One region of the Streptomyces sp. NPDC008125 genome, then DNA from elsewhere that is predicted to be linked to it. Evidence: riboswitches for the same ligand, from Rfam matches in the RefSeq annotation. Region 1 holds a riboswitch; the other holds the start of a gene.
The links. Region 1 has a riboswitch for cyclic di-AMP ahead of ACFZAX_RS08770 (transglycosylase family protein). Riboswitches for the same ligand answer to the same signal wherever they lie in the genome.
Positions count from the first base shown of each region.

Region 2: it holds a riboswitch for cyclic di-AMP, as region 1 does, so the genes downstream of both, ACFZAX_RS23340 (peptidoglycan DD-metalloendopeptidase family protein) here and ACFZAX_RS08770 (transglycosylase family protein) in region 1, are expected to answer to the same signal.

Region 1 is NZ_JBIBHR010000004.1:212,960-220,304, forward strand. It holds gene ACFZAX_RS08760 (cytochrome P450) at 1-1,410, shown strand, start outside; gene ACFZAX_RS08765 (transglycosylase family protein) at 1,517-2,614, shown strand; cyclic di-AMP (ydaO/yuaA leader) riboswitch at 2,904-3,086, shown strand; gene ACFZAX_RS08770 (transglycosylase family protein) at 3,090-3,848, shown strand; gene eno (phosphopyruvate hydratase) at 4,187-5,473, shown strand; gene ACFZAX_RS08780 (septum formation initiator family protein) at 5,568-6,083, shown strand; gene ACFZAX_RS08785 (DUF501 domain-containing protein) at 6,213-6,758, shown strand; gene ACFZAX_RS08790 (exopolyphosphatase) at 6,755-7,345, shown strand, end outside.
Region 2 is NZ_JBIBHR010000014.1:20,154-27,498, reverse strand. It holds gene ACFZAX_RS23375 (hypothetical protein) at 1-768, opposite strand, end outside; gene ACFZAX_RS23370 (hypothetical protein) at 959-1,156, opposite strand; gene ACFZAX_RS23365 (hypothetical protein) at 1,153-1,566, opposite strand; gene ACFZAX_RS23360 (GntR family transcriptional regulator) at 1,675-2,430, shown strand; gene ACFZAX_RS23355 (hypothetical protein) at 2,713-3,138, opposite strand; tRNA gene ACFZAX_RS23350 (tRNA-Met) at 3,626-3,699, shown strand; gene ACFZAX_RS23345 (SpoIIE family protein phosphatase) at 4,178-5,305, shown strand; cyclic di-AMP (ydaO/yuaA leader) riboswitch at 5,598-5,752, shown strand; gene ACFZAX_RS23340 (peptidoglycan DD-metalloendopeptidase family protein) at 5,764-6,819, shown strand; gene ACFZAX_RS23335 (aldo/keto reductase) at 7,093-7,345, shown strand, end outside.

The DNA of each region.
Region 1 (7,345 bases):
GAGCCCGACCGCGAGCCCGCGCACAAGCCCGAGCCCGACCGCGAGCCCGCGCACAAGCCCAAGCCCGACCGCGAGCCCGCGCACAAGCCCAAGCCCGACCGCGAGCCCGGTGGCCCCGCCCCCGCCGGATGCCCCGCGCACCGCGCCCCCACCGGCCCCGAACTCTTCACCTGGGAGTTCGCCACCGACCCGTACCCGGCATACGCCTGGCTCCGGGAGCACAGCCCGGTGCACCGCACCACGCTGCCCAGCGGGGTCGAAGCCTGGCTGGTCACCCGGTACGCGGACGCGCGGCAGGCGCTCGCCGACAACCGGCTCTCCAAGAACCCGGTCCACCACGCCGGGTCGGCGCACGCCAAGGGGAAGACCGGAATTCCCGGGGAGCGCAAGGCCGAGCTGATGACCCATCTGCTCAACATCGACCCGCCCGACCACACCCGGCTGCGCCGGCTCGTGTCGAAGGCGTTCACGCCGCGCCGGGTCGCGGAGTTCGCGCCCCGCGTGCAGGAGCTGACGGACCGGCTCATCGACCGGTTCGTGGCGGAGGGCACCGCCGACCTCATCCATGACTTCGCGTTCCCGCTCCCCATCTACGCCATCTGCGACCTGCTCGGGGTGCCCGAGGAGGACCAGGACGACTTCCGGGACTGGGCGGGGATGATGATCCGCCACGGCGGCGGGCCGCGCGGGGGAGTGGCGCGTTCGGTGAAGCGGATGCGCGCCTACCTCGCCGAACTCATCCACCGCAAGCGGGAGAACCCGGGCGACGACCTGATCTCCGAACTCATCCGGACCAGCGACCACGGCGAGCACCTCACGGAGAACGAGGCCGCCGCGATGGCCTTCATCCTTCTCTTCGCCGGTTTCGAGACCACCGTCAACCTCATCGGCAACGGCACCTACTCCCTGCTCCGCCACCCCGAGGAGCGCGCCCGCCTCGAAGCGTCCCTGGCGGCGGGGGAGGAGGAGCTGCTCGCCACCGGCATCGAGGAGCTGCTCCGCTTCGACGGCCCGGTGGAGCTGGCCACCTGGCGGTACGCCACCGAACCGCTGACCATCGGCGACGAGGAGATCGCGGCAGGCGACCCGGTACTCGTGGTGCTCGCGGCGGCCGACCGCGACCCCGCGCGCTTCGAGGACCCCGACACGCTCGACCTCGCGCGGCGTGACAATCAGCACCTCGGCTACGGCCACGGCATCCACTACTGCGTGGGAGCGCCGCTCGCCCGGCTGGAGGGCCGGACCGCCCTCGCGACCCTGCTGAGGCGCCTTCCTGACCTGCGTCTTGCGGGGGAAACCGCCGATTTGCGGTGGCGTGGCGGGCTCATCATGCGTGGACTGCGCACGCTTCCGGTGGAGTTCACGCCGGGTCCGGCGGTCGGCGGAAGTGACGCTCCGTCAACACTGTGATGTTCACGTGATCTGCGAGGCATCGACTTGTGACACACGTTCGAGTCCCGCTAGGTTCACGGTTCGACGCATCAGTTCACCCGTCAGTCACACGGAAGGCACTCCCATGGGCTCCGCGAACGGCAGACACCGCCGCCCTCGCCAGGCACCCGCCATCGTCGTCGCAGCCGGCGTGACAGGCTCCGCCCTGGCGATTCCGCTCCTCGCCGCGGCCGGCGCCAACGCCGCGGATGCGACCACCTGGGACAAGGTCGCCGAATGCGAGAGCGGCGGCACCTGGAGCGCCGACTTCGGCAACGGCTACTACGGCGGGCTGCAGTTCTCCCAGGAGACCTGGGCGGCCTACGGCGGTACGGACTACGCGCAGCGCGCGGACCTCGCCAGCCGCACGCAGCAGATAGCCGTGGCCGAGAAGGTGCTGGACGCCAAGGGCCCGCAGGCGTGGCCCGGGTGCGCGGTGATCTCCGGTCTCGCCCCCGCGGGCTCGCTCATCGGTGTGGACCAGGGCTCCGTCTCCGCCGCGGACGCGGGGGCCTCCGCCGGCACGATCCCGGACGCGGGCGGCGCACCCGCCTCGGCCGGCACCGCGGAGTCGACGGACACCTCGGGCTCGACCGGCACCTCCGGCGCGACGGACTCGAAGGAGTCGACGGGTTCGACCGGTTCGACCCGGAGCAGTGCCACGCCGAGCCCCGGGGCCTCCGCCACCCGCTCGCCCTCCGGCTCGGCCACCCCGGGCCGCACCACGCCCGGCACGAGCGGGGCGAAGGGCGGCGCGTCGGCCGGTACGACGGACGCGGCGACCGACGATTCGGCGACGAGCGGCAAGCACCGCGGCACGCCCGACCCGGACGAGGCCGCCGCCGACGCCTCGCGCGACACCGGCCGGCACGCCTCGCGCGGCGACAGCGACGCGCGCGACGACGAGGCGCTCGCGACGGACGGGACGTACACGGTCCGGTCCGGCGACAACCTCTGGGCGATCGCCGACGCGCAGCACCTGACGGACGGCTGGACCGAGCTCTACCAGGCCAACGAGGACGTGATCGGCTCGAACCCCGACCTGATCCTGCCCGGCCAGGAGCTCGACCTGTCCGCGCAGGCGGCCACCGGAACGACGCCGACCGCTTCCACGGCGACCGGGGCCGCTTCCGACACGCCGGAGACCGTTCCCGACACGGCGGAGACCGCCCCCGCCAACTGATCAAACTCGGGAAAAACGCCCGAAAAGAGGGGCAGTTAAGGGGCCTATGTCCGCTTTTGCGAAAGTGAGACATGGGTCTCTTCGCTGTTTCGGCGTGTCGCGGTCACGAGGGTTCGCGGATGTCCGCTTTGACCTGCGGAAACGGTTATTCAGGCCTGGCCAGTAAGGTCTGATTGTCTGATATGTCCATCATTGAATGTGGGGGTTCCCTCTGTTTACGGTCAGAGCCGCTCGCACCGCGGGCCCCGTCGACCGTCACGCCGAATCCTGCCGTCGGTCGAAGGGAACAGACGCGAAAGCGCCGTAGGCAGGAGCGGGGGACCCAGGTAAGCCGCCGGAATCGGACGGCCCGTCGGAAACGACGGGCGGGCCGGGACCAGCTAGGGGTGAAGCCACACGCAAGGACGTGTGGCCGGGCAACTCATTGGCCCGAACCCGACAGCTCACCTCGTAGGCGTCGGTGAGGAGATCTTCCATGCTGCTGTCCAGCAAGGGTAAGCACCGCCGCTCGTCCAAGGCCGTCCGTGTGGCCACGCTCGCCGGCGTCGCCGGTGCCGCCATCGCCCTCCCGCTGATGGGCGCCACCAACGCCTCCGCCGCCTCCGTCGCCACCTGGGACGCCGTCGCCCAGTGCGAGTCCGGTGGCAACTGGTCCATCAACACCGGCAACGGCTACTACGGTGGCCTCCAGTTCTCGCAGTCCAGCTGGGCCGCCGCCGGCGGTACGAAGTACGCTCCCCGCGCCGACCTGGCCACCAAGGAGCAGCAGATCGCCACCGCCGAGGTGCTCCTCGACCTCCAGGGCCCGGGCGCCTGGTCCTGCGCCGGCGCCGGCAACCTCACCAACGACGGTGTGGACCCGGGCGTCGGCACGGGCTCCTCCTCCGCGAGCACCGACTCCTCCGCGAGCACCGACACTTCCGCGAGCGCCGGCTCCACCGCGACCGACGAGAGCGCCTCCACGGCGACGCCGGACCGCTCCTCCGACTCGCAGACCGCCTCCCGCGGCGAGGAGCGCCCCGCCGCCGAGAAGTCCGAGACCGTCACCACGCCCACCGGTGGCAAGGTCGAGAAGGGCGACGGCGAGTACAAGGTCGTCACCGGTGACACCCTCAGCACCATCGCCCAGAAGCAGGGTGTCAAGGGCGGCTGGCAGAAGCTGTTCAAGCTGAACCACGACATCGTCGACGACGCCGACCTCATCTTCCCGGGGCAGCAGCTCCACCTGAAGTAATCACGAACCTCTCCTCCCCGGAACGAGGGTGTCCGGCGGCACCCCTTTCCCACTCCCTGGCCCGGCGCGCACTCCCCCCGCACGCCGGGCCAGGGCCTTTTCCCGAACGGCCCGGCCGTGGGCCGTGTCCGGGGGAGGGGAAGGAGAAGCGTTCTTTCCCGGGCGTACGGCAGACCGCCGGACGCCGTATCGCCACACGTTATGTTCCGTACGGAAACAATGTGTAGGCTCGCCGTGTCACTGGACGGACGGTCGGCTGGCCGATGTCCTGTGTCCGGTTAGGCTCTAGTCGCAAGGCTCAAGAGCCCCGCACAGTCAGCGTCACATCCCAGAAGGAGATGCTCGTGCCGTCCATCGACGTCGTCGTAGCCCGGGAAATCCTCGACTCGAGGGGTAACCCCACGGTCGAGGTCGAAGTTGGTCTCGACGACGGCAGCACGGGCCGTGCTGCCGTTCCGTCCGGCGCGTCCACCGGCGCGTTCGAGGCCGTCGAGCTTCGCGACGGTGACCCCAAGCGTTACCTGGGCAAGGGTGTCGAGAAGGCCGTCCTCGCCGTCATCGAGCAGATCGGCCCGGAGCTCGTCGGCTACGACGCCACCGAGCAGCGCCTGATCGACCAGGCGATGTGCGACCTGGACGCCACGGAGAACAAGGGCTCGCTCGGCGCCAACGCCATCCTCGGCGTCTCGCTGGCCGTCGCGCACGCCGCCTCCGAGGCTGCCGACCTCCCGCTCTTCCGCTACCTCGGCGGCCCGAACGCGCACCTGCTGCCCGTTCCGATGATGAACATCCTGAACGGTGGGTCGCACGCCGACTCCAACGTCGACATCCAGGAGTTCATGATCGCCCCGATCGGCGCGGAGTCCTTCTCCGAGGCCCTTCGCTGGGGTGCCGAGACGTACCACACGCTGAAGAAGGTCCTGAAGACCAAGGGCCTCTCCACCGGTCTCGGCGACGAGGGCGGCTTCGCCCCGAACCTCGAGTCCAACCGCGCCGCCCTCGACCTCATCGTCGAGGCCATCAAGGAGGCCGGCTTCGTCCCCGGCCGCGACATCGCGCTCGCGCTCGACGTCGCCGCGTCCGAGTTCTACAAGGACGGCACGTACGAGTTCGAGGGCAAGTCCCGCTCGGCCGCCGAGATGACCGAGTACTACGAGGAGCTCGTCTCCGCGTACCCGCTGGTCTCCATCGAGGACCCGCTGTACGAGGACGACTGGGCCGGCTGGAAGGTCATCACCGACAAGCTCGGCACCAAGGTGCAGATCGTCGGCGACGACCTCTTCGTGACCAACCCCGAGCGCCTCGCCCGCGGCATCGAGGAGGGCTCGGCCAACGCCCTGCTCGTCAAGGTCAACCAGATCGGTTCGCTGACCGAGACCCTGGACGCCGTCGAGCTCGCCCAGCGCAACGGCTTCAAGTGCATGATGTCCCACCGTTCCGGTGAGACCGAGGACGTCACCATCGCCGACCTCGCCGTCGCCGTGAACTGCGGTCAGATCAAGACCGGCGCCCCGGCCCGCTCGGACCGCGTCGCCAAGTACAACCAGCTGCTGCGCATCGAGGAGATCCTCGACGACGCCGCGGTGTACGCCGGCCGCTCGGCGTTCCCCCGCTTCAAGGGCTGATCCACTGCCCGTGAGGGCACCAGCCTCCGTCCGTCCCCGCACTCGGTCCCGTACCGTGTGCGGGGACGGACGTGCGTGACGGGGAGGCATGAACATGGCCGTGAAGGACCGCGACCGGTTCTCCACCGCGACCAGGCTGCGGCTGCTCGGTGAGCAGACGGCGGCCCGCGTCTACCGCTCCCAGAACCGCCGCCAGGCCCACCGCTCCCGGCTCACCGGCCGCGCCGCGTTCCTGGCGCTCATCGTCTGCACCCTGATCGTGGCGCTGGCGTACCCGATGCGGCAGTACGTCTCCCAGCGCGAGGAGATCGCCGACCAGGAGCGGACGCTCCAGGACGCCGGGAAGCGCGCCGAGGAGCTGCGGGACGAGAAGGCCCGCCTCCAGGACGACGCGTACATCCGCCGCCTCGCCCGCGAACACCTCCACTACGTACTCCCCGGCGAGACCGGCTACACCGTCGTCGATCCCGACGCGACGGGCGACGACCGGGGCGAACCCGGCGCCGACGGCCGGCCCTGGCACTCCAACATCTGGGACGGCGTGGACAGCGCGGACGGCTCCGGAAGCGACTCCGACGATTCCTCCGACAGCTCCGCCCACGGCGGCTGAGCCACGCCCCGCCCGGCCGGACACACCGGTCCGCCAGGCACACTGGTCCGAGCAAGAACCGCGCCTTCCGGCGTACCCCGCGGCGCACCGCATCCCACGGCAGCACCTCCGAGCAGAACCAAGGCAGGCATGGACACGCCCCCTCCGCAGACCGAATCCACTCCGCCCACCGACGCGGACATCGCCGCGTTCGAGCAGCAGCTCGGACGGCCGCCGCGCGGGCTGCGCGCCATCGCGCACCGCTGCCCCTGCGGCAACCCGGACGTGGTGGAGACCCAGCCCCGTCTGGAGGACGGCACGCCGTTCCCGACGACGTACTACCTGACGTGCCCGCGTGCCGCCTCCGCGATCGGCACGCTGGAGGCGAACGGCGTCATGAAGGAGATGACCGAGCGTCTGGGCACCGACCCGGAGCTCGCCGCCGCCTACCGCGCCGCGCACGAGGACTACATCGCCCGCCGTGACGCCATCGAGGTCCTGGAGGGATTCCCCAGTGCCGGCGGCATGCCGGACCGGGTGAAGTGCCTGCACGTCCTCGTCGGCCACTCGCTCGCCGCGGGCCCCGGCGTGAACCCGCTCGGCGACGAAGCCATCGCCATGCTCCCCGAGTGGTGGGCCAAGGGCCCCTGCGTGACGCCGTGCACGCCCGAGAAGCCGGCCGAGGAGTCCGCGTGACCACCACCCGCGTCGCGGCCGTCGACTGCGGCACCAACTCCATCCGGCTGCTCGTCGCCGACATCGACCCGGCCACCGGTGGCTTCACCGAGCTGGACCGCCGGATGCGGATCGTCCGCCTCGGCCAGGACGTCGACCGCACCGGCCGCCTCGCCCCCGAGGCCCTGGAGCGTACGTTCGCCGCCTGCCGCGAGTACGCCGGGGCCATCGAGGAGCTGGGCGCCGAGAAGATCCGCTTCGTCGCCACCTCCGCCTCCCGCGACGCCGAGAACAGCGCCGACTTCGTCCGGGGCGTCCACGAGATCCTCGGCGTCGAACCCGAGGTGATCACCGGCGACCAGGAGGCCCAGCTCTCCTTCGACGGCGCCACCAAGGAACTCCACGGCGGCAGCGGCCACGGCTTCGCCTCCCCGTACCTCGTGGTGGACATCGGCGGCGGCTCCACCGAGTTCGTCCTCGGCGACGACACGGTCCGCGCCGCCCGCTCGGTCGACATCGGCTGCGTCCGCATGACGGAGCGCCACCTCGTCCAGGACGGCGCGAAGATCGACCCGCCGACCGAGGCCCGGATCGCCGCGATCCGCGCC
Region 2 (7,345 bases), on a different contig from region 1:
GTGCGGGACCGTGACCTCGACGGGGCGTCCCAGCTCGGTGAGGGTCAGCGTACTGACGGAGGACGCGGTGGCCCCCATCTGCAGGGACATCCGTATGCGGACCGCCCGACCCTGCCCGTCCACCCATACGTCGACGGGTACGAAGATCTCGCCGCCCAGCAGGTCGCGCAGCTTCCCCGTGGTCTCCAGCGGCTTCTTCGCCAGCTTCAACGTCAGTGCTTCATAGGGAAGTTGGCCACGGAAGTGAGTGGCCGGGACGGAGCCCACCCGCTCCGGGCCCGTTCTGGTGAAGTCGGTGGCCATGGAGGCCTGCTCCAGCGTGTACTCCGGGTCGTTCGCGGGGGACCTCAGCACGTGCTGGGCTTCGACGCCGGACCGGTCGACTGCCGTCCACTCCATCGTCTCGGCCCCGGTCGTGCCCCGCATGTAGAGCTTCCCGTCGGTGAAGACCTCGTCGAACCGGGCCGCCGACGCCACACTGACGTTCGTGGTGCCCCGGTGGTGGGCGAAGTCGTAGGAGCCATTGCCGGAGATGAGGTACGTCGTGCCCTCTCCCGCGCCCATCTCCGTGCGGTGCGCGATGCGTGCCGTCGTACGGCCGGTCGCGTCGAGGGCGGCCAGGACGGTCTTCGTGGGGTCGGCGCTCGCGCCCGGCGAGGGTGAGCGGCTTTCCGCCGCGCCCGACCTGTCCGCCGGGGTGGACGTACTGCAACCCCCCGCGAGCAGGGCGGTGCAGGCGAACGTGAGGAAAAGGGCGCGGCGAAGCAAGGCGGACTCCGGATGGCTGGAAGCGGTGGTGTGCGACCCGATGCGGCACGCCTACTGCTCCGGCCACCCTATGTACCTGTGGGTGCGGTGTGGATGGGTGGAGTCCGGTCCGTGGGCGGGCGGAGGCCGGGTACTCCCCGCTCTCAGCGCCGGGCCCGCCCCGGGCTCTCAAGGAAGGGTGCGCCGCGCGTCAGTGCCGGACCTGGCGCTCCGCGAGGGCCTTCCTGATGCGGTGGCCACGGCTGCCCGCCGGGGGCCGGCACTCCGGGGAGTCCTGCGGGTGGGCGTAGGCGTCGGGGCGGGCGCCCGAGGCCGAGTGGCCCTCCGCAGTGATCACGGCCGGGCCGGTGATGGCACGGTCGCAGTCGACGCAGATGTGGGGGATCACCGGCGGGCCGCCCGCCATGCGCGGCTGAGGCGGGCCGCGACCTCGCACTCGAACCGCTCCGAACGGCAGGCCGTGCATTCCGCGGTGTGCGTGATCAGCGTGCGGTACTCCGCGTCTCCGGGGGCGGCGCCCCCGGCCGGTACTGCCATGTCGGTTCTCCTTCGTCTCGGAGCGGGGTGGTCGATCTCGGCCCACACCCGGGCGATGCCGTCGGCGCCGGCCTCGTGGCCGAAGCGGTCGCCGTGCGCCAGCGTCATGAGGATCGTGCTGTGGATGGCGCTGCTCAGGGGGGAGGGGAGGGGCGCGCAGACCCGGAAGGCGCCGGGAGTCTCCGTCACCTGCGGCTCGGCGCCGGTCGCGGCGGCGAGCATGCCCGCAAGGGCGACAACCCGCGGCGGCACGGAGGGCATGGCTCTCCCCTGGATGAGTTCATCACGGTTCGTGATGCTGAATATTCAGCTTCGACCTGATGGGTTAGCTTTGTCAATGTCCGACTTCCACGGCTGGGAGCTGTGCACATGCCTCGCGACACCCCTTACCTTCAGGTGGCCGACGCTCTCCGCGACCGGATTCGGTCGGGCGAGTGGGCCGTGGGCGACAAGTTGCCCAGCCGCGCCCGGATCGCCGAGGAGTACGGGGTCGGCGCGTCCGTCGCGCAGCGCGCCATGGAGCGACTCACCATCGAGGGCATCCTCGAAGGCCGCGCCGGGTCCGGGACCTACGTCCGCAGGCCGCGTGAGCGCGGGCGCATGATCCGCACCAGGCGCCCTTACGCCACCTCGCCCTTCCGTGCGGCCCTCAACGCCCAGGACCACGAGGGGAAATGGGAGTCGCGGTCCGCCGCACGGACTCCGGCGCCCGAACGCATCGCGGAGCGGCTGGACATCGAGCCCGGCGACCTCTGTGTCGTCACCGACTACGAGTTCCTCATGGAAGGGCTGCCCGTCCAGCTCTCCAGGAGCTGGGAACCGATGGCGATCACCGGGGACACCCCGGTCGTGCTCCCCGAGATGGGCCCGCACGCCGGGATCGGCGTGGTCGAACGGATGCGGTCGATCGGCGTCGTCGTGGTGCGCGCCGTCGAGATCCCGCGCCCGGCCCGTGCCGACCAGGAGCAGGCGAACCTCCTCGGCATCAGCATCGGAGGCCTGATCACCGAGATGGAGCGCACCTTCTACGACATCGACGGCCGCCCGGTCGAGACCGCGGACATCGTGGTGCCGGACGTGCGGTGGGAGATCGCGTACGAGATCGCCGTCGAGCGGCGCGCGTAGGAGCGCCACCGGTCACCGCGCCGAACGTGCGTGGCGCAAGGGGAGTTCACGGTGCGCTGCCTGCCTGCCCGACTGCGCCTGCCTGCCGGCCGCTGCTGCCCGACGCCGCGTGTCTGCTGCCCGGCGCCGCGCGCCTGCCTGCCGGCCGCTGCTGCCCGGCGCCGCGCCGCGCGTCTGCTGGCCGGCGTCTGCTGTGCGACGTGGGGGCTCGTGGAAGTGACGCCGCCCCCGCCCTGCCGTGCGGCCGGACCGGGGCGGTCGTTCCGCGCTCCGGGGCGCGCGTCAGGCGACGGTCGGGGCCTTGGTCTCGGCCGCTTCGGCGGTGACTGCCTCGGTGGCGACCGCCTCAGCGGCAGCCGCCGGTCTCGCGGGGTCGGCCGTCGTGGAGGTCGCCGCGGTAGCCGTCATGACGGCCTCGGCCGCCGCCGCGCGGGTCGCCGCTGCCGCCTTGCCCTGGTGGATCATCAGGCCGATGAAGCCGGCCAGGAAGCCGCTGATCAGGCCGGATATCGCGTTGTTCAGGGCATTGGTGCCCTCGCCGTCCGGCATGCCGATGAGGAAGTAGACCACCACCGCGCTCATCACGGCCCCGGCGAGGCCGCCGATGATCGCGCTCGCCGCCGACGTGCGTACCCGGGTCCCGAGAGATGCCTCCGGCGGAGCGGAAGGGGCAGGTGCAGAAGGGGTGGAAGTGGCAGAGGTGGTCATGGCGGAGTCCTCCAGAGGGGGCTGCGTTGCGGGACCGGGGCGCGTGGCCGGCGCCGGGGCAGGCGAAAACCGCCGCCTCGGGGGCACGCGTCCTCACGGGCAGCCCGCCGGTTCTGGGGGATGCAGCCACATCCTTGGCCAGAAGTGCACGCATGGCAACTGCCCGAGGCAGAAGCACCGTTGTGCAACGCGCTGCGACACGTCGTCCTCAACTGTGCTGTTCCGCGCCCGTGGTGGTGTGGGAGCAGGGGCACGTGAGACCCAAACCACGCGGTGGAGAGGGGGCTTGGCACCTCTCCGCAGTCCGCGGGCTTCCGGTCTGCGCCTGTTCGCGCACTGTCGCCCCCACGCCTCACCGGGTGGCCCCGGCGGGGCTCGGGCCGGCCCGAGCCGACTCCGCGGCGCCCGCTTCCTGCCGTCTCCCGGGCGGTCGTACGCCGGGGTGGTCAAGAGCCCGCTCAGGATGGCGTAGAGTTGTGTTCAACGACGCGGGGTGGAGCAGCTCGGTAGCTCGCTGGGCTCATAACCCAGAGGTCGCAGGTTCAAATCCTGTCCCCGCTACTGAAGGCCCGGGCCCGGCACGCACAGCGCGCCGGGCCCGAGTCGTTTCCGTGGGCGCGCGCCCGCTCGGCCCTGGACTCGCTCGCGTACGCGATCCTGCGGCATAACGATCTGCCGAACCGGGCATGAAGTGGTCCATCCAGGAAATGTCTCGCACGCCTGCGCGGTTCGTTGTCGTCCGACCGCCTGCGTGGGCGGGCGCCCGGGAAGGCCGGGGCAACCGGTCCGCCGGTTCCGCCTGCGGCGCGCTTGGGCTCGCGGCGTGGAACCCATCGCTTCGCCGGTCCTGACCGCCCGGCGTACGCCGGCGGTGGGGGCGCTCGAAGGGGAGTCGCGCGCTCCCCCCTATGGACGACGAGGAGTCGCCGCGCGGCGCGGTTCGGGCCAGCCTGGGCGGGGCGCGGTAGGTTCCGCAGCCGTGGCGGGACAGGGCAGGAGAAGCGCAGAGGTGGGGAAACCGCTGTACGAGCATGGCTGGATGGCCGGGGGTGTGGGTGCCCGGCGCTTCGTGCGGATGCTGCCTGCCCTGCTCATCGTCGGCGGACTCGCTTTCGACATCGCTTCGCCGCCCCGCTTCACGGCGGTGCCCCTGTTCGTCGCCGCCCCGCTCATCGCCGCTCCGTTCGCTTCCCGGGCGGGGACCATCCGGATCGGTGTCGCCTCGCTGACCGCCGTCATCGCGATGCGGGTGTACGTGGGCACCATCGGGCAGATCGTCCCGATCATCGAGACGCTCACCGTCTTCACCGCCGCTGTGCTGGCGCTCGTCATCAACGGCGTCGTACGGCGCGGCAACGAGCAGCTCGCTTCCGCCCGGATCATCGCGGAGACCGCCATGCGCGCGGTGCTGCCCGTGCCGGCCGACCGGGTCGGCGGGCTCCATGTCGCCGCGCGGTACGAGGCGGCGCAGGCGGACGAGTACGTCGGCGGCGACCTCTTCGCCGTCGCGGACACCCCGTACGGCGTACGCCTCGTGCTCGGTGACGTACGAGGCAAGGGGCTCGACGCGGTCGAGGCGGTGGCGGTGATCATCGGCGCCTTCCGGGAGGCCGCCGAGCAGGAGGAGACGCTGGACGGCGTGGCGCAACGGCTGGAGCGGGCGCTGGCCAGGGACGCCGCGCGGCGCGGGGGGCTGGACCCGGTGGAGGGGTTCGTCACCGCGGTGCTCGCCGAGATCCCGCAGGGCTCCGCGACTCTGCGGATCGTCAACCGGGGCCACCCCGAACCGTTGCTGCTCCATGCCGGAGGAGAGCTGGACGTGCTGCGGCCGAGCATGCCCGCACTCCCTCTCGGCATGGCGCTGGGCGTCTGGCCGGACCAGGTGGACGAGTGGGATCTGCCGCCGGGCGCGACCCTGCTGACCTATACGGACGGGCTCTCCGAGGCGCGCGACCGGGCGGGCGTGTTCTACGACCCGGCGGAGCGGCTGCGCGGGCGGATCTTCCCCGGTCCGGACGAGCTGCTGACGGCGCTCACCGACGACGTCCGGCTGCACACCGGTGGCCGCTCGACGGACGACCTGGCGCTGCTCGCGGTCGCCCGGCCGGCGGAGGACCAGCCGGAGCGCCGGACCACCGTGCCGATCGTCGGCCGGGGGGACGGCTGACGCGGTGGTGCGGGCCGCCGTCCCGAGGCCCTTCCGACCTCCCCCGAGGGCGTCGGACGAGTGTGGCGACGTTCCGTAGCAGACCGGTGCCGCTCGATAACATATGACACACCGTCAGAAAAGTCGGGGCGCACCGATTGTCCGCAAGTCGCCCTGTTGAGTGGTGATATGCGGTGGTAAATACCGCCCTGAAGTGGGAATGATCAAGGGGGACGGCTTGGAATCGAAGCCGTCTGTCTATTAACGTTCGATAACGCAGCGCGGTCGTCCCAGCCGTCGTCAGAGACGGCGCCGTGCGCGAGCGCCGAATTCCGCAAGGGAACCGGGGAACCACCTTCTTGGGGTGAATCGGACACCTGTGTCTCGATCAGAGACGTCAGGCGTCCGTAGGAGACCTTCCTGCTCCGAACCCGTCAGCTAACCCGGTAGGCGAGAAGGAAGGAAAGGAGTGCGCCCCCGTGGCGTCCAACCAGCCTGCCCCAGAGGCCCCGTCGCCCTTTGCCACCCTCGACGGTTTCGGCTCCCCCGGCGACTCCGACAAGGCGTGGGAGGAATGGAACCCCACCGAGGATTCCCTCCGCCCCGTCCGCGGCCGGCACCGCGTGGCCAAGCAGCGTGGTCTCGCGCGTAGTTCCACCGTCCTCGGGGTCGGCGTCATCGCGGCCGTCGGTGCGGGCGGCATGGCCACCGCGCAGAGCAAGCCGCCGGTCTCCATCTCTCTTCCCGATGCGCTCGCGGACAACCTCCCCGACGCCACGTCCGTGCCCGGGCTGGGCGCTCTGATCACCGCGGTCGAGTCCCACGACACCCCCGCCCCGGTCGCCGCGGCCGCGCCGTTCACCACCGCCGGGCTCACCACGGCGGAGACCGAGCAGGGTGCCACCGACGCGGGCGAGGCCCTGCGCGCCCGCATCCTCCAGCAGGCCGAGCAGCAGCAGTCCGCCGCCGACGCGGACGCGAAGGCGGCCGAGGAGGCGGCGGCCGCCACCAAGGCCGCCACCGAGGCGAAGAAGCAGCAGGACGAGGCGGAGGCGAAGGCCGCCGCGGAAAAGAAGGCGGCCGAGGAGGCCGCGGCGAAGAAGGCCGAGGCCGAGAGGCTCGCCAAGCTCGCCGCCAGCTACTCGCTCCCCACCTCCGCGTACACGATCACCTCCACCTTCGGAGAAGCCGGCACGATGTGGGCCTCCGGGCAGCACACCGGCCTGGACTTCGCCGCGCCGACCGGCACCCCGGTCAAGGCCGTGCACGGTGGAACGGTCAAGTCCGCGGGCTGGTCGGGCTCGTACGGGTACCGCACGGTCCTGGAGCTCGACGACGGTACGGAGGTCTGGTACTGCCACCAGTCCTCCATGGACGTGGTCGTCGGCCAGCAGGTCAGCACGGGCGACACCATCGGCCGCGTCGGAGCCACCGGCAACGTCACCGGCCCGCACCTCCACCTCGAAATCCACACCCCGGACGGCGCCGGCATCGACCCGATGGCCTGGCTGACCGGCAAGGGCCTCACCGTCTGACGCTCGGCGTATCGCCGAGCCCCTGAACCCCGGCAGCCTTGACGCTCTACCCCCCCAGGACGTCAGGGCTGCCGGTTCTCCGCCCACCCTCGTTTCTCTCCTCCCGCGGTTCTCTCTCCGCCGACGGTTGCCCGTCCGCCCCGGGCACGGGCGCCCTGCGCCCCGAGCACGGACGCGGAGTACGAGCGAGGAGCGCGCCCCGGGACGGCGACCGGCCACGATTCGGAGCCGCTGACCGGAATACGGCCCTCAGCCCGTTTCGTTGAACCCCTCATGACTTCTTCTCTCCGCAAGCTCGGCACGTCCGGCATCGAGGTCTTCCCCCTCGCCCTCGGCGGCAACGTCTTCGGCTGGACCGCCGACGAGGCCGAGTCCTTCGCGGTTCTCGACGCCTACGCCGCGGCCGGCGGCAACTTCGTCGACACCGCCGACGCGTACTCGGCCTGGGTCCCGGGCAATCAGGGCGGTGAATCGGAAACCCTCGTCGGCAAGTGGCTCAAGGCCCGCGGCAACCGCGCGGACGTCG